Regions from separate parts of the Streptomyces sp. NPDC029292 genome, predicted to be linked through region 3. Evidence: riboswitches for the same ligand, from Rfam matches in the RefSeq annotation. Region 3 holds a riboswitch; each other region holds the start of a gene.
The links. A riboswitch is a leader RNA that binds a small molecule or an ion and turns the genes downstream of it on or off. The one in region 3 is predicted to bind cyclic di-AMP.

Region 1 (5,061 bases), on a different contig from region 3:
ATACAGTGGCAGGACCGACAGGAATTCGGCAGTTTTCCGCGATCGAAGGGACGTACATGCCCATGGGTCACACGGCCACAGCTGAGGCAGGCTCCGGCGGCCTGACAGCGACAGAGCACCGCCTGGCCAACGGCCTGCGCGTGGTGCTCTCCGAGGACCACCTGACCCCGGTCGCGGCGGTGTGCCTCTGGTACGACGTCGGCTCGCGCCACGAGGTCAAGGGCCGTACCGGCCTTGCACACCTCTTCGAGCACCTGATGTTCCAGGGCTCGGGCCAGGTGAAGGGCAACGGCCACTTCGAACTGGTGCAGGGTGCGGGCGGTTCGCTCAACGGCACCACCAGCTTCGAGCGCACCAACTACTTCGAGACCATGCCCACCCACCAGCTGGAGCTCGCCCTCTGGCTGGAGGCCGACCGCATGGGCTCCCTGCTCACCGCGCTCGACGACGAGTCCATGGAGAACCAGCGCGACGTCGTCAAGAACGAGCGCCGGCAGCGGTACGACAACGTGCCCTACGGCACCGCGTTCGAGAAGCTGACCGCACTCGCGTACCCCGAGGGTCACCCGTACCACCACACCCCGATCGGGTCGATGGCGGACCTGGACGCGGCCACCCTGGAGGACGCGCGCGCGTTCTTCCGCACCTACTACGCGCCCAACAACGCGGTCCTGTCGGTCGTCGGTGACATCGACCCGGAGCGGACGCTCGCCTGGATCGAGAAGTACTTCGGCTCCATCCCCGGGCACGACGGCAAGCCCGCCCCGCGTGACGGCTCACTGCCCGACACCATCGGCGAGCAGCTGCGCGAGGTCGTCGAGGAAGAGGTCCCGTCGCGCGCCCTGATGGCCGCCTACCGGCTCCCGGAGGACGGCACGCGCGCGTCCGACGCGGCCGACCTCGCACTGACCGTCCTCGGCGGCGGTGAGTCCTCCCGGCTCTACAACCGGCTCGTGCGCCGCGACCGCACGGCCGTCGCGGCCGGGTTCGGTCTGCTGCGGCTCGCCGGAGCGCCCTCCCTGGGCTGGCTCGACGTGAAGACGTCCGGCGACGTCGAGGTCCCGGTCATCGAGGCCGCCGTCGACGAGGAGCTCGCCCGGTTCGCCGAGGAGGGCCCCACGGACGAGGAGATGGAGCGCGCCCAGGCCCAGTTGGAGCGCGAGTGGCTGGACCGGCTCGGCACGGTCGCGGGCCGCGCCGACGAACTGTGCCGGTTCGCCGTCCTGTTCGGCGACCCGCAGCTCGCCCTGACCGCCGTACAGCGCGTCCTCGACGTCACCGCCGAGGAGGTCCAGGAGGTCGCCAAGTCCCGTCTGCGCCCCGACAACCGCGCGGTCCTCGTCTACGAGCCGATCGCCGCCGAAGCCGCCGAAGAAACCGACGCCGCTGAAGACACCGACGAGGAGGCGGCGAAGTGACCGAGCTCGCCACCATGGACTTCCACCCGCAGCCCCAGGCCGGCGAGGCCAAGCCGTGGGCCTTCCCGGCGCCCGAGCGCGGCACGCTCGACAACGGCCTGACCGTGCTGCGCTGCCACCGCCCCGGCCAGCAGGTCGTCGCCGTCGAGGTGATCCTCGCCGCGCCGCTGGAGGCCGAGCCCGCGGGCCTCGACGGCATCGGCACGATCATGGCGCGTGCCTTCTCCGAAGGCACCGACAAGCACTCCGCCGAGGAGTTCGCCGCCGAGCTGGAGCGCTCCGGCGCCACCCTGGACGCGCACGCGGACCACCCCGGTGTACGCCTGTCCCTCGAAGTCCCCGTCTCGCGCCTCCCCAAGGGGCTCGGTCTGCTCGCCGACGCCCTGAGGGCACCGGCGTTCGCGGACAGCGAGGTCGAGCGGCTGGTGCGCAACCGGCTGGACGAGATCCCGCACGAGACGGCCAACCCGGCTCGCCGCGCGGCCAAGGAGCTCTCCAAGGAGCTGTTCCCGGCCACCTCGCGCATGTCGCGCCCGCGCCAGGGCACCGAGGAGACCGTCCAGAAGATCGACTCGGCGGCCGTACGCGCCTTCTACGAGAAGCACGTACGCCCCGCCACGGCCACCGCCGTGATCGTCGGCGACCTCACTGGTGTCGACCTCGACGCGCTGCTCGCCGACACGCTGGGCGCCTGGACCGGCTCCTCGGCCGAGCCGCGCCCCGTGCCGCCGGTGAGCGCCGACGACACCGGCCGCGTCGTCATCGTGGACCGCCCCGGCGCCGTCCAGACGCAGCTGCTCATCGGCCGCGTCGGAGCCGACCGGCACGACCGCGTCTGGCCCGCCCAGGTGCTCGGCACGTACTGCCTCGGCGGCACCCTCACCTCGCGCCTGGACCGCGTCCTGCGCGAGGAAAAGGGATACACCTACGGTGTGCGGGCGTTCGGCCAGGTGCTGCGCTCCGCCGCGCCTTCTCCCTCCGGGGGGGCTACCGGTGTCGCGATGCTCGCGATCAGCGGCTCCGTCGACACCCCGAACACCGGACCGGCGCTCGACGACCTCTGGAAGGTGCTGCGCACCCTCGCCGCAGAGGGCCTGACGGACGCCGAGCGCGACATCGCCGTACAGAACCTGGTGGGTGTGGCGCCCCTCAAGTTCGAGACCGCGGCGGCGGTGGCGAGCACGCTCGCCGACCAGGTCGAGCAGCACCTGCCGGACGACTACCAGGCGACGCTGTATCAGCAGCTCGCCGCCACCGGCACCGTGGAGGCCACCGCGGCCGCGGTGAGCGCCTTCCCGGTGGACCGTCTGGTGACCGTCCTGGTGGGCGACGCGGCGCAGATCGCGGAGCCCGTCAGGGCCCTCGGAATCGGTGAAGTGACCGTCGTACCGGCCGAGTAGAAACTGCACGACCCCTGAGGGCCCAGGTGACTGAAGAGTCACCTGGGCCTCCTTTTGCCCGGACTTCATCCTTTTTCCCGTACTTAAGCTTCTTTTCCCGGACTTCGTCCTCGGGGTGTCCGTATTGGCACGGAGGTTGCCTGTCTGCCCTGTGGCATGCGCTACAAAAGCCGTGATCCGTTTGTTGATTGAAAGATGTCCCGATTAGCGTCGGTCCGGCTGTTCGTCAGGCAGTGCGCCGCGCCCGCGGCACCGGACAGTCATCGCCGAGTCCCCGTACGGCGCGAGCCAGGGGAGCCGGGGACCCACACGCAGTCCCTGGGGTGAATCGGACGCCCTCCCAGGAGGGGGTCCGTAGGAGACCTTCCTGCTCCGAACCCGTCAGCTAACCCGGTAGGCGAGAAGGAAGGAAAGGATCAGCCCCTACATGGCGTTCACCTGTGGCACCGGGAAGCATCGTCGTCCGAGCCGCGTGAAGCGCACCACCACGAACGCCGTAGGCGTCGCGGCGCTCACCACCACCGGTGTCATCGGAGCGCTGGCCGCCCCGGCGCTCGCCGCGGACACCTCCGTGGAGCAGACCGGGCTGACCCAGGCCATCACCATGGGTGACTCGGTCGCCGCCCAGATCGACGCGCAGGCCGCCGCCCAGCAGCGCGCCGCCGACGAGGCCGCCGCGCAGAAGAAGGCCGAGGCGGCCGCGCGGAAGCGGGCCGCGGAGAAGGCCAAGAAGGAACGCGAGGCCAAGGAGCGCGCCGCCCGCGCCGCCGAGCGCAAGCGCCTCAACTCCTTCGTCCTGCCGATCACCGGCTCGTACATCTCCACCGGTTACAAGGCGAGCGGCAGCCTCTGGTCGTCCGGCAGCCACACCGGCGTCGACTTCCATGCCGCGTCCGGCAGCTCGGTCCACGCGGTCGGTACCGGCACCGTCGTCACGGCCGGCTGGGGCGGCGCCTACGGCAACCAGATCGTCATCAAGATGCACGACGGTACGTACACGATGTACGGCCATCTGTCGTCCATCGGCGTCTCCGTGGGCCAGACGGTCACCCCGGGCCAGCAGATAGGCCTCTCCGGGGCCACCGGCAACACCACAGGGCCGCACCTGCACTTCGAGGCGCGTACGACGCCGGAGTACGGCTCCGACATCGACCCCGTCGCCTACCTCCGCGCGCACGGCGTGAACGTCTGACGACCGCTTCACCTGATCTCCACCACTTCCGATGCCCCGGCCACCGAGCCGGGGCATCGTCGTTTCGAGCGGCCTCTGTCCAAAAAATATCCATGGATTCCGGCCTGCCATCGGAAATTCCGGCTCCCTGCAATAGAGTCACTGAACAAGCGTCAATCGATGGCGTTTCGCGGGGATTAAAGCGGAGGTCCGGTCATGCGTATTCCGGCGCACTCGGTATGCACGGCGATCCGTGACGACATCGTCGCGGGTGTCTACGAGCGCGGCAGCCGGCTCACCGAGGAACTGCTCGCGCGGCGCTACGGCGTCTCGCGCGTCCCCGTGCGCGAGGCCCTGCGCACGCTGGAGGCCGAGGGCTTCGTCACCACCCGACGGCATGCGGGCGCGTGCGTCGCGGAGCCCACCGAGCAGGAGGCCTCGGACCTCCTGGAGATGCGGATGCTGCTGGAGCCGCTGGGTGCCGCGCGGGCCGCGCAGCGCCGCACCGAGGCCCACCTCAAGGTGCTCCGAGGCCTGGTCAGGCTGGGTCAGGAGCGGTCCAGGAGGGGGCACAGCGAGGATCTGCGGTCGCTGGGCGGCTGGTTCCACGAGACGCTCGCGCAGGCCTCCGGAAGCCCCGCGCTGACCTCCACGCTCGCCCAGCTGCGGCACAAGATCGCCTGGATGTACGCGGTCGAGGCGCCGGCCAACCCCGCGGAGTCCTGGGCGGAGCACGGCGGCATCGTGGACGCCGTGGCGCGCGGCGACAGTGAGCGGGCGCGGGCGATCACGGCCCTGCACACCGAGCGCGCGACGGCCGCGCACCGGCTCCGTTTCCCCGGCGGGGGAGATCGTCCGGACCGTGTGAGGACTTCGCAACATCCCGTAAACATGACGGGCCTGCGGCATTAACACCGGCGCCGTATACAAAGAGGGATATTCGGCAGGGGTCTATTTCTGCTGCCTCTATTTTCGCGTGCCGGTAATTCCCGGGTGCGCTATTTCCGTGCGTGCGACACGGGTTCTTGGGTGATGTGTGAAGAATTCTCGGGACGGCGTACGAAAAACGGCG
Region 2 (5,061 bases), on a different contig from region 3:
CGTAGCGCGCGAGGCCCTCGCGGTCGGAGAACTCCAGGGACGCCTGGAGCCGCTCGGGCGTGATGTTGGAGGCGGCGATCGCCCGCACCTTGCCCTCCCGCACCAGCTCGTCGAGCGCGGTGACGATCTCCTCGAACGGCACTTCCGGCTTGTCGAAGTGCGTGAAGTAGAGGTCGATGTAGTCGGTGTCCAGGCGGCGCAGGGAGGCCTCGGCCGCGGCCTTGATGTTGGCGCCGGACAGCCCCAGGTAGTCGGGGTGCTGGCTGACCTTGGTGGCGATCACGACGTCGGAACGGTTGCCGCGCGCCTTGACCCACTTGCCGATGATGGTCTCGGACTCGCCACCCTTGTTGCCCTCGATCCACGCCGAGTACGAGTCGGCGGTGTCGATGAAGTTGCCACCCGCGGCCGCGTACGCGTCGAGCACGGCGAAGGACTGCGCCTCGTCGGCGGTCCAGCCGAAGACGTTGCCGCCGAGGGCGAGCGGGAAGACCTCGAGGTCGGACGAACCAAGCTTGCGGAGAGAAGTCATGCTCAGTTTCAACGCCCGTACCGGATGGCCGTATTCCGCACGGACGATTCCGCACAAACGCCTGACCGGCGGTCCTGGTGTCGGGGGGATGGCATCAGAACCGCCGGAGTTCAGCGGAGAAAGATCAAGGGATCAAGAAACCACGAGACGACGAGGCCCAGAGTTCAAGAGATCAGGGGTTGAGGCCCTTGCTCTGCAGCCACGCCATCGGGTCGATCGCGTCGCCGCCGGCGGGGTGGACCTCCAGGTGGAGGTGCGGCCCGGTGACATTGCCCGTCGCACCCACGCGCCCGATGACATCACCCGTGGCGACCTTCTGCCCCACGCTCACGCTGATCGACGACTGGTGGCAGAACCACAGCTCCGTACCGTCGTCGAGGGTGAGGATCGTGCGGTAGCCGTACGAACCGGCCCAGCCCGCCTCCGTGACGGTGCCGCTGTGGATCGCCTTGATCAGCGTGCCGGTGGGCGCGGCGAAGTCCAGGCCGGTGTGGTAGCCGGAGGACCACATGGAGCCGGCGTCACCGAAGCGCGACGTCAGGGTGTACGAGGAGGTGGGCAGCGCGTAGCTCTTGGCGAGCTCGGCGAGGCGCTCCGCCTCGGCCTTCGCCTTGGCCACCTCTTCCGCCTTCTTCTTGGCGGCGGCGGCCTTGGCCGCGGCGTCGTCCTGCTGCTTGGCGGCCAGCGCGACGGCCTTCTTCGCGGCGGCGGTCTCGGCGGCCTGCTGGGCCGCGCTGTCGACCTGGTCCTGCTGCGACTCGGCCTGCTCCATGATGCGGGCGCGCAGGGCCTCGCCCGCGTCGGCGGTGCCCTGCGCGGTGTCGGCGCTGGTCAGCCCGGCGGTGGTGAGCGGGGTGGCGGAGCCCTTGGGCGTGCCGGAGTCGCCGTCGGATATCAGGGCCTTGGCCGAGTCGGTGACCGACGACAGGTCGGGCAGCGAGATCGACACGGGGGGCTTGCCGGGCGCCGCGGTGGCCATGCCGCCCGCGCCGACGGCGGCTATGACGCCGACGCCGAGAACCGTGGAGCTGCGGGCGAGTCCTCCGCCGCGCTGCTTACTGACGCGGTGCCGGCCGCGGACGGGACGGACGGAATCCTCGGTGGGATTCCACTCCTCCCAGGGGCCCTCGTCGTTGCCGTAGCCGAAGGGCTGTGTGTCGTTCGGCGCGAACGAGGTTGGCTGGGCAGGCCGGTTGGACGCCACGTGGGCGCACTCCTTTCCTTCCTTCTCGCCTACCGGGTTAGCTGACGGGTTCGGAGCAGGAAGGTCTCCTACGCGCGTCCACCACAGCATTCCTGCCGCGAAAGACGCTCGATTCACCCCAAGTTGGTGGTTCCCCGGTTCCCTTGCGGGATTCGGCGCGTGCGCACGGAGCCATCTCTTGTGACGGCTGGGACGACCGCGCTGCGTTATCGAACGTTAATAGACCCGGGCACTGGATTCCAAGCCGTTCGTACTGATCGTTAACGCTTTTGGCCAGGACTTACGGGTCACCACCGGTGGAAATCGGGCGAGTTGACCAAGGCTTATCAATCCCCGTTCATTTGACGGTGTGTCAGTTGTTATGCGGAGGGGCGTCACCCGATCACCCCCGGTGACAACGATCAAGGACGCCGGACGTACGACGCTCAGGACGCCGTAGCCATGACGGTCGAGGACGCCGTACGGCAAGCAGCGCCATGTCGTCCGTCAGGGCGCCGCCCGTGTACCGGCCCCGGCCGGTATCCACCAGGGGGGCGACCGGTGTGGGCCGACTGGGGGACGTCGGTAAACACCAAGGGCCGGAACTCGTGAATCCGAGTTCCGGCCCTTGGCCTTCAGTAGCGGGGACAGGATTTGAACCTGCGACCTCTGGGTTATGAGCCCAGCGAGCTACCGAGCTGCTCCACCCCGCGTCGTTGAAATTAGTGTACGCCATCCGCGGGACCCGAAGCACACACGTTTACGGGCGCCCCACGACGGCCGTTTACGCGCGCCCCACGACGGCGGTGCTACCCGCGTGCTACCCCGCCCCGAGAAGGTGCCGGTTCGGCGCCATGGCCCGCTCCTCGTACTCCGGGAGTACGACGACTTCGGCGCCCTCGGCCACCAGGACCCCGCTCCCGTCGGCCCCCGGGACGAACGTGTCGGGCTCTCGCCAGGCGGTGACCACCCGCCGCACCCCGGCGTCGAGGATCAGCCGCGCACACGGCGCGGGCCGCGACGCCCGGCGCGCACACGGCTCCAGACTGCTGTACACCGTGGCGGAGCCGAGCCGGGGATCACCGGCCGCGATCTTGGCAAGCGCCGCCTCCTCGGCATGCACCACGGAATCGCCGCCCTCCCGCGAGTGCCCCCGGGCCAGCTCGGTCCCGTCGGCCGCCACCACCACCGCCCCCACGCTGAACGCGGTCTCCGACGGCGGGCACAGCTCCGCCAGCTCGCACGCGAGCGCCAGCCAGTGCCGGTCCGCGGCGGAGGCGAGCCCCCCGGCTCCGGGCGCCGTGGGCACGTACCGGATGAGGACGACGTCCCCGACGGCCCGCGTCTCCACCAGCCGCATCCGCCCGGGGGGATACACCCCGGGCCCGAACAGCCGCGGCGCGTCCGCCTCCCCCACGAACAGCGGCGCGACGGCGAGCTGCAACTCGTCCGCGAGCCCCTCCCGCATCAGCTGGGTGTGGACCCGGCCGCCCCCTTCGACCATGAGGCGCCGCACACCTCGTACGTCATGAAGGTGTTCCAGCAGCACCCGCCAGTCGAGCTCGGGCCCGGTCGACACCACCTCGACGCCGAGCCCGTGCAAGAGGCCGGCGGCCTTCCCCGCGCCCTTGTCCGTCGTGTAGACGACCTTCTCGCCGCCCGTGTGCCAGAACTGCGCCGCCGGGTCGAGGTCGCCGGACCCGCTGACCGTGACCTTCAGCGGGTACTCCGGACGCCCGGCGGCGACCCGTGCCGCGCGCCGTTCGGCCGAGTTGACCAGGAGCCGGGGATTGTCCGCGCGGAGCGTGCCCGCGCCGACCAGGATCGCGTCGCTGGAGGCCCGTACCTCGTCGACCCGGTCGAAGTCGGCCGGGCCGGAGAGCAGCAGCCGCTCGGGGCCGGTGTCGTCCAGGAAGCCGTCGAGGGAGACGGCGGCGGACAACAGGACGTAGGGGTGGGGCATGGGGCGCACCCTCCAGCTCCGAGCTTTGGGCTCCTAGTGGTTCAACTTTTAAACAGTACCTAGACTGGCGGTATGACGACCCGCTGGCTCTCCCCCGCCGAGCAGCGCGCCTGGCGCTCGTACCTCTCCGCCTCCTCCCTCCTGGAGGACGCGATCGACCGGCAGCTCCAGGCGCAGGCGGGCATGCCTCACCTTTATTACTCCATCCTGGCCATGCTCTCCGAAGCGCCGGACCGGCGGCTGCGGATGACCGAGCTCGCCGAGCTCCTGAAGATCACCCGCAGCAGGCTGACGTACGCGGTGACCCGGCTGGAGAACGACGGCACGGTACGCCGCGAGGGCTGTCCCACCGACAAGCGCGGCCACGTCGCCGTGCTCACGGACGAGGGCATGGCCGTCCTGGAACGGACGGCCCCGGGACATGTCGAAACGGTGCGCACGGCGGTCTTCGACCATCTGACCCCCGAGCAGGTGGGGCAACTGGAGGAGATCTGCGGGAGCATCGCGCGGGTCATCCAGGGCGAAGATCCCGGGGCCTGCGGGGAAGATCTGCCGTGGCGGCGGCGTTCCTCCTGAGACCGGGGCGCGAGCCGTGTGAGCCGTGAGACGGCATTCGACATTCGGCATTGCTTGAATTTTAAAGCACATGTAGGGTCTCTCTCCGAGAGCTTGCTTCAAATCTGAAGCACCTCCCGCCTGCAACACATCTGAAGCACTACGCGAAGCCCCATCTGGTACGACCCCGCTGGACCGGAGAGACAACATGCGCGATTTCCCCACCGCCACGGTGCGCACCCGCGTCACTGTGCCCCTGCGCTTCGGCGACGGCTACTCGGTCGACGCGGAGCTCGTCACCTTCCACGGCCTCGCCGACGGGCTGGAACACCTGGCCGTCGTGCTCGGCGAGCCCGGCGCGACCCCGCTGGTGCGGCTGCACTCCGAGTGCCTGACCGGCGATGTCTTCGGCTCGGCCCGCTGCGACTGCGGACCGCAGCTGCGCGAGGCGGTGGAGCGGATCGCCGACCGGGGCGGTGTGCTGCTGTACCTGCGCCAGGAGGGCCGCGGCATCGGCCTCTACAACAAGCTCGACGCGTACGCCCTCCAGGACCAGGGCCTCGACACGTACGCCGCCAACGCCGCGCTCGGCCTCCCGGAGGACGGCCGCGACTACACCGCGGCCGCCCAGATGCTGCGGGCCCTCGGCATCGACGCCCTGGACCTGCTCTCCAACAACCCCGACAAGGCCGACCAGCTCCGCGACCTGGGCGTCACGGTCTCCCACCGCGTCCCGACGGGCGTCTTCACCACCGCCCACAACGTCCGCTACCTCCGCGCGAAGGTCCTCCAGACCCAGCACACGCTGCCCCTGCCGGAACTCACGGC
Region 3 (5,061 bases):
GGCGGATCTCCGTGGCCCAACTCCCCGACGCGCGCGTGCAGATCACCGGCGGCGCCGGGTACGACGACTCGGGGCTGCTGCGCCTGGAGCCGGGCGAGTCGTTCACGACACCCGTCTTCGCGGGGCTGTGGAGCGACGGCGGCTTCGGCGGGGCGAGTCGGGCCTGGCACGCGTACCAGCGCGCGTATGTCATCCCGGAAGCGGACCAGGACCGTCCCGTGCTCTACAACTCCTGGGAGGCCACCAACTTCGGCATCTCGGAGGAGCAGCAGCGGGCGCTCGCGCGGCGGGCCGCGACCATGGGCGTGGAACTGTTCGTCGTCGACGACGGCTGGTTCGGGACCCGCACCAGCGATCAGGCGGGGCTCGGGGACTGGACGCCCAACCCCGATCGCTTCCCCGCCGGGCTGAAGCCGCTCGCCGACGACGTGCACGCGCTCGGCATGCGGTTCGGGATCTGGGTCGAGCCCGAAATGGTCAATCCGGACAGCGAGCTGTATCGCGCGCACCCCGACTGGGTGCAGTTCCAGCAGGGGCGAACCAGGGCGGAATACCGCAATCAGCTCGTACTGAACCTCGCGCGCCAGGACGTTCAGGAGTACCTCTGGGAGCAGCTCGACAGCCTGCTCTCCAGCGCCCCCATCGACTATGTGAAGTGGGACTTCAACCGCTGCTTCACGGATGCGGGTTGGCCCGGCGAGCCCTACCCGCAGAAGCTGTGGGTCGCGCACGTGGAGGCGCTGTACGCCCTTCTCGACCGGCTGCGGGCCGCCCACCCCGGTGTCGCCTTCGAGTCCTGCTCGGGAGGTGGCGGCCGCGTCGACCTCGGCATCATGGCGCGTACGGACCAGGTGTGGACCTCCGACAACACCGACCCGCTCGACCGGCTCGCCATCCAGCACGGCTTCAGTCAGATCCACCCGGCCCGGATCATGGCCGCCTGGGTCACGGACAGCCCGAACGCGCAGCTCAATGGCCGGGTCAGCTCCTTGCGCTTTCGGTTTGTGAGCGCCATGGCCGGGGTGCTCGGCGTCGGCGGCGATGTGACCGAGTGGAGCGAGCGGGAGCTGGTCGAGGCGCGGGAATGGGTGGATCTCTATAAGGAGATCCGGCCTGTCGTGCAGCGCGGCGACCTCTACCGGCTGCGGCCCCCGGAGGGTGGACTGAGCGCGGTCCAGTACGTCCACGGCGGCGAGACCGTCGTCCTCGCCTGGCTCCAGGCCCAGCACCACGGGGAGCCGGTCGCCCCGCTCCGGCTGCGCGGACTCGACCCGACAGAACGGTACGAGTGCCGCGAAACGGGCGAAGTGCACCGCGGTGCGGTGCTGCTGCATCACGGGTTGCGTACGGGGCTGCGCGGGGACCTCGATGCGACAGTTATCCGGCTGCGTCGCATGTGACTGTTCTGTCCGAATTGGAGCCTTCGTTCCAACTGGCCCTGGAATAAAGCGTCGTGGGTCGACGTGCGTGAGCAGCGTCATATTCGTGACGATGTGTGGCGGGCCCCTTTTATCAACCTGCCCGAATTCACGGACGGGTTGAGAAGCCGGAAAGATCACCTATCCACGGAGGGTGACGGGAATTCCGGCATGGATCAAGAAAGGCATCGGCACAGAAAAGCCACATGCTTGTCGATGCGCTCTCATCTCGCTTACGTTCGGCCTCAATCCGGACGGACGCCCAATCCTGCCGCCGCCCGGAATCCGCACACTTACCCGCACACGGCAGGAGCGGGGGACCCGCAGGTACCACGCCTGTTCCGGTCTCCGGAACGGCTCGGGGTATAGCCGCGCATTCGCGTGGCCGGGCATCTCCAGCCCGCACCCGACAGCTCACCTCGCAGGCGCCGGAGAGGAATTCGTCATGCCCGCGAAGGGTAAGCACCGCCGTCCCAAGTCCCAGCGTTTCACCCGCTCGATCGCCGTGGCCGGAACCGGTGGCGCCGCACTCGCGCTGCCTCTGATGGGGGCCACCGGTGCGCATGCCGCGACCCCGACGGCGTCCGTCGCGCAGAATGTCGAGAAGACCACCACCGTCGCGAAGAAGACCGCCACCGCCGCGAAGAAGGCCGCGACGAAGACCTATGCGGTGAAGGCCGGCGACTGTCTCGCGAAGATCGCCGACGAGCAGAACGTCAGCGGCGGCTGGAAGAAGCTCTACTCCGACAACCGCACGGCCGTCGGCAGCGACCCGTCGCTGATCCACCCGGGCCTGAAGCTGACGATCGGCAAGAAGGCCGCGTCGAGCAGCGCCACCCAGTCCTCCGCGAAGACGACGTCGACGAAGACGACTTCGACCGCGCCGAAGGCGAGCACGGCCACCCAGGCCGCGGCCGCCACCAGCAACTTGGGCTACACCCTGCCGGTCGACGGCGCCACCGTCGGCACCGGCTACAAGGTGGCGGGCAGCATGTGGTCCAGCGGCTACCACACCGGCGTCGACTTCGTGGTCCCGACCGGCACCACCATCAAGTCCATCGCGGCGGGCACCGTCGTCTCGGCCGGCTGGGGCGGCGCGTACGGCAACCAGGTCGTCATCCAGCACGCCGACGGCAAGTACTCCCAGTACGCCCACATGTCCTCCCTCTCCGTCTCGGCGGGCCAGACCGTGACCGAGGGTCAGCAGATCGGCCTCTCCGGCGCGACCGGCAACGTCACCGGACCGCACCTGCACTTCGAGATCCGCACCACGCCGGACTATGGCTCGGACGTGGACCCGGTCGCGTACCTGCGCTCCCACGGTGTCGCCGTCGCCTGACGCTGTCCCTGTCTCTGAAGCCAGCACTGCCTGTCTCTGAAGGCAGCACCGCCTCCAAAGGCCGGACCCCACGATCCCCGGGGTTCGGCCTTTGGTGTTTCATGATCGATTCATGATGGGCAGATTGCGGTCTTGTGGCAGGGGTGCAAGGGGTATCGACAGCGTGCGAGAGTGACTCCACAGTGATCTCCGTAAGCGCTTTCTATGCCTCCGGAGGTCCCTGTGCCCGGCGTCGACCGACGCACCGTCATCAGGGCGCCGCAGCCGCGGCCGCCACCGCCCAGTTCTCCTGGGCGCTGTCCCGCAGCGCCGCCGCCGCTGACTCGGCCGGAGGCGACACCGAACGTGAGACCCCGAAGACTCGGCGCGGTCACCGCCGCCGCGCCCTCGCAGGCCGTCGGACCGCCCACGCGCCGCGTGGTGGAGAACCCGGACCGCGGTCTGGTCGCCGTCCCCTCCGGAAACGGCCGCTCGCCCAGAACCCCGAGTACCGCCTCGGCTGGACCGTGCGGGGCTACCTCCAGTCGACCTACGCGGACTACTACCTCGGCACCGAGACCCGACGCGTCCCGAAGCCCGCGATCACCACGACCCGTCGTACCGCCACCGAAGGAGACACCTCCCATGACGACCAGTCGTAGAACCTTCGGCGCCCTGGCCGCCGGTGCCGCGCTGGCCGCGCTCGTGCCGGCGCGGGCCGCGAGCGCCTCGCCGCGCCACCGCCGCGGACGGCTGATCGCCGCCGACGACTTCCGGCACGGACTCGGCCAATGGGTCACCGAACTCCAGGACGGCGGTACGGTCACCGCCTCACGCGGCGTCCTGGAGATCGACGTACCGAGCGGCGCGACGGTCTGGTTCAAGCGGAAGCTCGAAGGGCCGTACGTCATCGAGTACACCGCCACACCCGTCTCCGAGGGCGGCGCCAACGACCGGGTCTCCGACCTGAACAACTTCTGGAACGCCGTCGACGTCCGCTCCCCGGACGACCTCTTCGCCACGGCACGGGGCGGCGCCCTCGCGGAGTACGACTACCTCAAGACGTACTACGTCGGATACGGCGCCAACTCCAACACCACCACACGGCTGCGCCGGTACGTGGGAGAGGCGGGCGTCCGTCCGCTGGTCTACGACTACACGCAGCCGCTGCTCGTCGCGAACGAGCCGAACCACGTCAGGATCGTCTCGGACGGTTCCGTCGTGCAATGGTGGAACAAGGGGCAGTTGGTCTTCGACTACAGCGACCCGGAGCCGTACACCAGCGGGCACTTCGCGTTCCGTACGACGTGGAGTCACTTCCGGATCCACGACTTCCGGGTGTGGCGGCTGAGTCAACGCTCCTGATCAGGAGCTTATTCCGAGTTGACCAATACTTGACGAGTGGCTTATCTCACCATCCGTCAACCCCTTCCTACGGTCGCGTAGCTCACATCGAAAGGTGAATCATGGGCCGATGTGGCAGACGATTCGAAGAGTGACAACAGATCAGTGATCGGGTCGTACGTGGCGGTGGGGGACAGCTTCACCGAGGGCGTCGGCGATGCCGGTCCTGACGGGGCCTTTGTCGGCTGGGCCGACCGGTTCGCGGTACTTCTCGCGGACCGGCGGCCCGAGGGCGACTTCAACTACACCAATCTCGCCGTACGCGGCAAACTGCTCGACCAGGTCGTCGAGGACCAGCTCCAGCGGGCCAAGGAGCTCGCGCCGGACCTGGTCTCCTTCTGCGCGGGCGGCAATGACATCCTCCGGCCGGGTACCGACCCCGACGAGGTCGCCGAGCGCTTCGAGCTTGCGGTGGCCGAACTCACCTCCGCTGTCGGCACCGTCATGGTGACGACCGGCTTCGACACCCGTGGCATGCCCGTGCTGAAGCATCTGCGCGGCAAGATCGCCACGTACAACGGACACGTACGGGCCATCGCCGACCGGTACGGCTGTCCCGTCCTCGACCTGTGGTCCCTGAAGACGATCCAGGACCGCCGCGCGTGGGACGGCGACCGCCTGCACCTGTCGCCCGAGGGCCACACCCGGGTCGCGCTCCGCGCCGGCCAGGTCCTCGGCCTCGAAGTACCCGCCGACCCGGACCAGCCCTGGCCGCCACTGCCGCCTCGCGGCACGCTCGAGGTCCGGCGCGACGACATCCACTGGGCGCGCGAGTACCTCGTCCCGTGGATCGGGCGGCGGTTGCGCGGGGAGTCGTCGGGAGACCATGTGGCGGCCAAGGGGGCCCTGTCCCCGGACGACATCAAGATGCGGATCGAGTCGGTGGCCTGAGCCACCGCATTCGGCCCTGAGCCCGCTCGA
Region 4 (5,061 bases), on a different contig from region 3:
TTATCGGATACGCGAGGGCCACGATCAAGGAGCACAGTACGAGAGCGAGGAGCGCGGCCCGCCCGGTGAGCCGCGAGCGGCGGGCCTGCCGCTTGGTCTGGGAGCGGTAGACCCGGGCCGCCGTCTGCTCACCGAGGAGCCGCAGCCTGGTCGTGGTGGAGAACCGGTCCCGGTCCTTCACGGCCATGAGTCCCGCCTCCCCAGTACAAGCCCGTCACGTGCGTACGTCCCCGCACACGGTACGGGACCGAGTACGGGGACGTACGTACGACGCTTCCTACGAGCCTGCGGCTCAGCCCTTGAAGCGGGGGAAGGCCGAGCGGCCGGCGTACACCGCGGCGTCGTCGAGGATCTCCTCGATGCGCAGCAGCTGGTTGTACTTGGCGACGCGGTCCGAGCGGGCCGGGGCGCCGGTCTTGATCTGACCGCAGTTCACCGCGACGGCGAGGTCGGCGATGGTGACGTCCTCGGTCTCGCCGGAGCGGTGGGACATCATGCACTTGAAGCCGTTGCGCTGGGCCATCTCGACGGCGTCCAGGGTCTCGGTCAGCGAGCCGATCTGGTTCACCTTGACGAGCAGGGCGTTCGCGGAGCCCTCTTCGATGCCGCGAGCGAGGCGCTCGGGGTTGGTGACGAAGAGGTCGTCGCCGACGATCTGGACCTTGTCGCCCAGCTTCTCGGTGATGACGTTCCAGCCGGCCCAGTCGTCCTCGTACAGCGGGTCCTCGATGGAGACCAGCGGGTACGCGGAGACGAGCTCCTCGTAGTACTCGGTCATCTCGGCGGCCGAGCGGGACTTGCCCTCGAACTCGTACTTGCCGTCCTTGTAGAACTCGGACGCGGCGACGTCGAGCGCGAGCGCGATCTGCTCGCCGGGGACGTAACCGGCCTGCTTGATGGCCTCGAGGATGAGGTCGAGCGCGGCGCGGTTGGACTCCAGGTTCGGGGCGAAACCGCCCTCGTCGCCGAGGCCGGTGGACAGACCCTTGGTCTTCAGCACCTTCTTGAGGGTGTGGTAGACCTCGGCGCCCCAGCGCAGGGCCTCGGAGAAGGACTCCGCGCCGATCGGGGCGATCATGAACTCCTGGATGTCCACGTTCGAGTCGGCGTGCGACCCGCCGTTCAGGATGTTCATCATCGGAACGGGCAGCAGGTGCGCGTTCGGGCCGCCCAGGTAGCGGAAGAGGGGGAGGTCGGACGCCTCGGAGGCGGCGTGCGCGACGGCGAGGGAGACGCCGAGGATGGCGTTGGCGCCGAGCGAGCCCTTGTTGTCGGTGGCGTCCAGGTCGAACATCGCCTGGTCGATCAGGCGCTGCTCGGTGGCGTCGTAACCGACGAGCTCCGGGCCGATCTGCTCGATGACGGCGAGGACGGCCTTCTCGACACCCTTGCCCTGGTAACGGTTGGGGTCACCGTCACGGAGCTCAATGGCCTCGAAGGCACCCGTGGAGGCACCGGACGGAACGGCGGCACGACCCGTGCTGCCGTCGTCGAGGCCGACCTCGACCTCGACCGTGGGGTTGCCTCGGGAGTCCAGGATTTCCCGGGCTACGACGACGTCGATGGACGGCACGAGCATCTCCTTCTGGGATGTGACGCGGGTACGCGAAACCTGTGATGGCTCCGCGAGATGAGCCTAACCGCCCCGGGAGGATCGGCCAGCCGGTCGACCACCCCTTGGGCAGAACTCAGAGTAAACATTGTTCCAGAACGGAACAAAAACGGAATGAAAAACCCCGCTCCAGTGCGTACGGGGGAACACGCACCAGAGCGGGGAGCCCGTGGGGACGGGGGGGAACCCTCACGAGGCCTCCAGTGTGAAGGCCTCCCTTAGGAGAGGGCTGTGGTTCAGCTGAGGTGAAGCTGCTGACCCGGGAAGATGAAGTCCGCGTCGTCGACGATGTCCTTGTTCAGCTTGAACAGCTGCTGCCAGCCACCCTTGACGTGCTTCTTCTCGGCGATCGAGCTGAGGGAGTCACCCTTGACGACCTTGTACTCGCCGTCGCCCTTCTTGACCTTCTTGCCGGTCGGGGTGGTGACGGTCTTCTCGGCGGCCGGGCGGGCCGCCGAACGGGAGGCGGCGGTGTCCGTCGAGCGGGTGGTGGTGCTGGTGCTCGGCGAGCTGTTCGACGAGGACGAGGTGCTCGCACCACCGGTGTACGCGGCGCTCGACAGGCCCGTGCCGCAGGTCGGCCAGGCACCCTTGCCCTGCGCGGCGAGGACCTTCTCACCGATGGTGATCTGCTCGGACTTCGAGGCCTGGTCAGCGGTGGACGCGTAGGCGGTGCCGCCGTACGCCGCCCAGGTGGAGGCCGAGAACTGCAGGCCGCCGTAGTAGCCGTTGCCGGTGTTGATGGACCAGTTGCCGCCGGACTCGCACTGGGCGACGGTGTCCCACTCCGAGGCGGTGGCGGCGGAGGCGTTGCCGGCCGCCATCAGCGGGGCGGCGATGGCGACACCGGTGACACCGGCGAGCGCGGCCACACGGGTGGCCTTGGACGGGCGGCGGTGCTTGCCCTTGCTGGAAAACAGCATGGAGAGATCCCCTCACCGACGCCTGCGAGGTGAGCTGTCGGGTTCGGGCGGGTGAGTGCCCGGTCGTACGCCTTTCGTCTTCACGACGTCGGACGTACGACTTCACCCCAAGCCACTCCCGGTCAACTACCGGGCGCGGCGCTTACCTTGGGTCCCCCGCTCCTGCCTACGGCGCTGACGCGTCGACTGTTCCCGTACGGCCGTTGGCAGGATTCGGCGTTGCGACCGTCGGGGCCCGCTGTGGCGAGCGGTGATGACCGTAGACATGCGATCGCCGGAATTTCAAAGACGATCAGGGCTTCTGAGACTCATGTCTCACTCGCACCAAACCGGACATTCCACGGCGAACCATGACGCGAACTCCCGCTACTTTTCGCCCGATTCGGCACCAACTGAAAGGCTCTGACCGGGGAGGATAAGGTCCGGGTCAACGCCGACCGTCTCCTTGTTGTCGGCGTACAGCGCCGACCATCCGCCTTCGAGGTCAAGGGCGTCGGCGATGGTCCAGAGGCTGTCCCCGGTGCGGACGGTGTACGAACCGTCGGCGGCGTCGCGGGACGCGCCCGAGCCGCGAGAGGCATGCCGCCCGGAAGTGTCGTCCGTACGACCGTCGGTCGCACCCGCCGTCACGCCCTCGTCGGCACTGTCACCACGGTGCCGCCCGGCCCCGCTCGTCGCACTCTCGGACGCACTCGAAGAGTCGCCGTTCTGCCCGGACTTGTCCGAGTCATCACTCTTCGTCGTAGCTGTGTCCGAGCTGTCGGAACCCTGAGAGTCGCTGGAGGAGGTGTCGGACTTCGTCGAGTTCTCGGTCGCACCCGAGGAGGCGTCGGACGACGACGAATCTGTCGAGGACGAATCGGACGAGGAAGAGGAGTCGGACGAACCGGATGAACTGGACGAGTCGGATGAGTCGGATGAGTCGGTCGAGCTGGACGAGTCGTCCGCCACTCCCGTGTCGACCTCGACCGAACCCGAGTGCTTGCTGAGCCCGGAGAGCGTTCCGCAGGTGGGCCAGACGGCGAGGCCCTGGTCGTCGAGGACCTTCTCCCCGATGGCTATCTGCTGCGATCGGCTGGCCTGGTCGGCACTCGGAGCGTACGCGAGACCGCCGTACTTCTCCCAGTTCTCCTGGCTCAACTGCAGCCCGCCGTAGTACCCGTTGCCGCTGTTCGCGCTCCAAGAGCCGCCGCTCTCGCACTCCGCGACCCGGTCCCAGGTGGTGCCGTCGGCCGCGCTCGCACTGGTGGCGCCGAGCAACGGGATCGCGATCGCCGATCCGGTCACCCCTGCGGCGACGATGAGGGCCGGGGCCTGACGGGGGCGACGATGACGGCCGTTCCCGGAGAGCATGCGGAAGCCTTTCGCGTGACAGCAGGTGACCACTGCGGCAGATGGGCCGCATTGATGGGTGAACGTATCCGCACTCGAACGCTTGTCACAAGTCGATGCAGCGCAGATCACGTGAAGATCACAGAGTTGAGGGATCGTCACTTTCCCGTGACCGGACGGCGATCCGACGGCGATCAGACGGTCATCCATCCAGCACGCGCGTGCGAATTTCCCGGCTCCGCCGAACAGCAATGTGAACTCGACGGCGCTCCTCTCGCACTTCTCCCTATCTCCGGGAGCTGCCCACCCGTTCGACAGCCAGGTCCCGTACACGGCCTTTTGAAGGGGAATTGCACAGTTCGGCCTCCTCACCCACGCAACACGGCTCCCGGTACCGTCGCTCCGTGAACGCCCCGCATATCGAACCCGGACTCTTCACCTGGGAATTCGCCACCGACCCCTACCCTGCCTACGCGTGGCTCCGCGAGCATTCGCCCGTGCACCGCACCACCCTCCCCAGCGGGGTGGAGGCCTGGCTGGTCACCCGGTACCCAGACGCCAAGCAGGCGCTCGCCGACCAGCGGCTCTCCAAGAATCCCGTGCACCATTCCGAGGACGCCCACGGCAAGAGCAAGACGGGCATCCCCGGCGAGCGCAGCGCCAACCTCATGACCCACCTGCTCAACATCGACCCGCCGGACCACACGCGGCTCCGTCGGCTCGTCTCCAAGGCGTTCACACCCCGCCGAGTGGCCGAATTCGCGCCCCGCGTCCAAGAGCTGACCGACCACCTCATCGACCAGTTCGCGCAGACCGGAAGCGCCGACCTCATCCACGAGTTCGCGTTCCCCCTCCCCATCTACGCCATCTGTGACCTGCTCGGCGTCCCCCGCGAGGACCAGGACGACTTCCGGGACTGGGCGGGCATGATGATCCGGCACCAGGGCGGGCCGAGGGGCGGTGTCGCGCGGTCCGTGAAGAAGATGCGCGCCTATCTCGCCGAGCTGATCCACCGCAAGCGGGAGGCGCTCCCGGACGCCCCCGGCCCCGGCGAAGACCTCATCTCCGGGCTCATCCGCGCCTCCGACCACGGCGAGCACCTCACCGAGAACGAAGCCGCGGCCATGTGTTTCGTACTGTTGTTCGCAGGTTTTGAGACCGTTATTAACTTGATCGGCAACGGCACGTACGCGC

Region 1: it holds a riboswitch for cyclic di-AMP, as region 3 does, so the genes downstream of both, ACZ4WS_RS20645 (M23 family metallopeptidase) here and ACZ4WS_RS02060 (M23 family metallopeptidase) in region 3, are expected to answer to the same signal.
Region 2: it holds a riboswitch for cyclic di-AMP, as region 3 does, so the genes downstream of both, ACZ4WS_RS15115 (M23 family metallopeptidase) here and ACZ4WS_RS02060 (M23 family metallopeptidase) in region 3, are expected to answer to the same signal.
Region 4: it holds a riboswitch for cyclic di-AMP, as region 3 does, so the genes downstream of both, ACZ4WS_RS22560 (transglycosylase family protein) here and ACZ4WS_RS02060 (M23 family metallopeptidase) in region 3, are expected to answer to the same signal.

What each region holds. Positions count from the first base shown of each region.
Region 1 is NZ_JBVHXR010000009.1:41,667-46,727, forward strand. It holds gene ACZ4WS_RS20635 (M16 family metallopeptidase) at 57-1,418, shown strand; gene ACZ4WS_RS20640 (M16 family metallopeptidase) at 1,415-2,818, shown strand; cyclic di-AMP (ydaO/yuaA leader) riboswitch at 3,073-3,232, shown strand; gene ACZ4WS_RS20645 (M23 family metallopeptidase) at 3,246-4,010, shown strand; gene ACZ4WS_RS20650 (GntR family transcriptional regulator) at 4,206-4,901, shown strand.
Region 2 is NZ_JBVHXR010000005.1:363,374-368,434, reverse strand. It holds gene ACZ4WS_RS15120 (aldo/keto reductase) at 1-532, opposite strand, end outside; gene ACZ4WS_RS15115 (M23 family metallopeptidase) at 705-1,736, opposite strand; cyclic di-AMP (ydaO/yuaA leader) riboswitch at 1,748-1,904, opposite strand; tRNA gene ACZ4WS_RS15110 (tRNA-Met) at 2,355-2,428, opposite strand; gene ACZ4WS_RS15105 (dihydrofolate reductase family protein) at 2,536-3,678, opposite strand; gene ACZ4WS_RS15100 (MarR family winged helix-turn-helix transcriptional regulator) at 3,751-4,254, shown strand; gene ACZ4WS_RS15095 (GTP cyclohydrolase II) at 4,442-5,061, shown strand, end outside; gene ACZ4WS_RS15090 (hypothetical protein) at 5,055-5,061, opposite strand, start outside.
Region 3 is NZ_JBVHXR010000001.1:437,385-442,445, reverse strand. It holds gene ACZ4WS_RS02065 (alpha-galactosidase) at 1-1,400, shown strand, start outside; cyclic di-AMP (ydaO/yuaA leader) riboswitch at 1,699-1,859, shown strand; gene ACZ4WS_RS02060 (M23 family metallopeptidase) at 1,864-2,757, shown strand; gene ACZ4WS_RS02055 (hypothetical protein) at 3,264-3,398, shown strand; gene ACZ4WS_RS02050 (DUF6250 domain-containing protein) at 3,382-4,101, shown strand; gene ACZ4WS_RS02045 (SGNH/GDSL hydrolase family protein) at 4,246-5,031, shown strand.
Region 4 is NZ_JBVHXR010000010.1:106,903-111,963, forward strand. It holds gene ACZ4WS_RS22550 (FtsB family cell division protein) at 1-187, opposite strand, end outside; gene eno (phosphopyruvate hydratase) at 293-1,579, opposite strand; gene ACZ4WS_RS22560 (transglycosylase family protein) at 1,849-2,535, opposite strand; cyclic di-AMP (ydaO/yuaA leader) riboswitch at 2,540-2,719, opposite strand; gene ACZ4WS_RS22565 (LysM peptidoglycan-binding domain-containing protein) at 2,902-3,888, opposite strand; gene ACZ4WS_RS22570 (cytochrome P450 family protein) at 4,272-5,061, shown strand, end outside.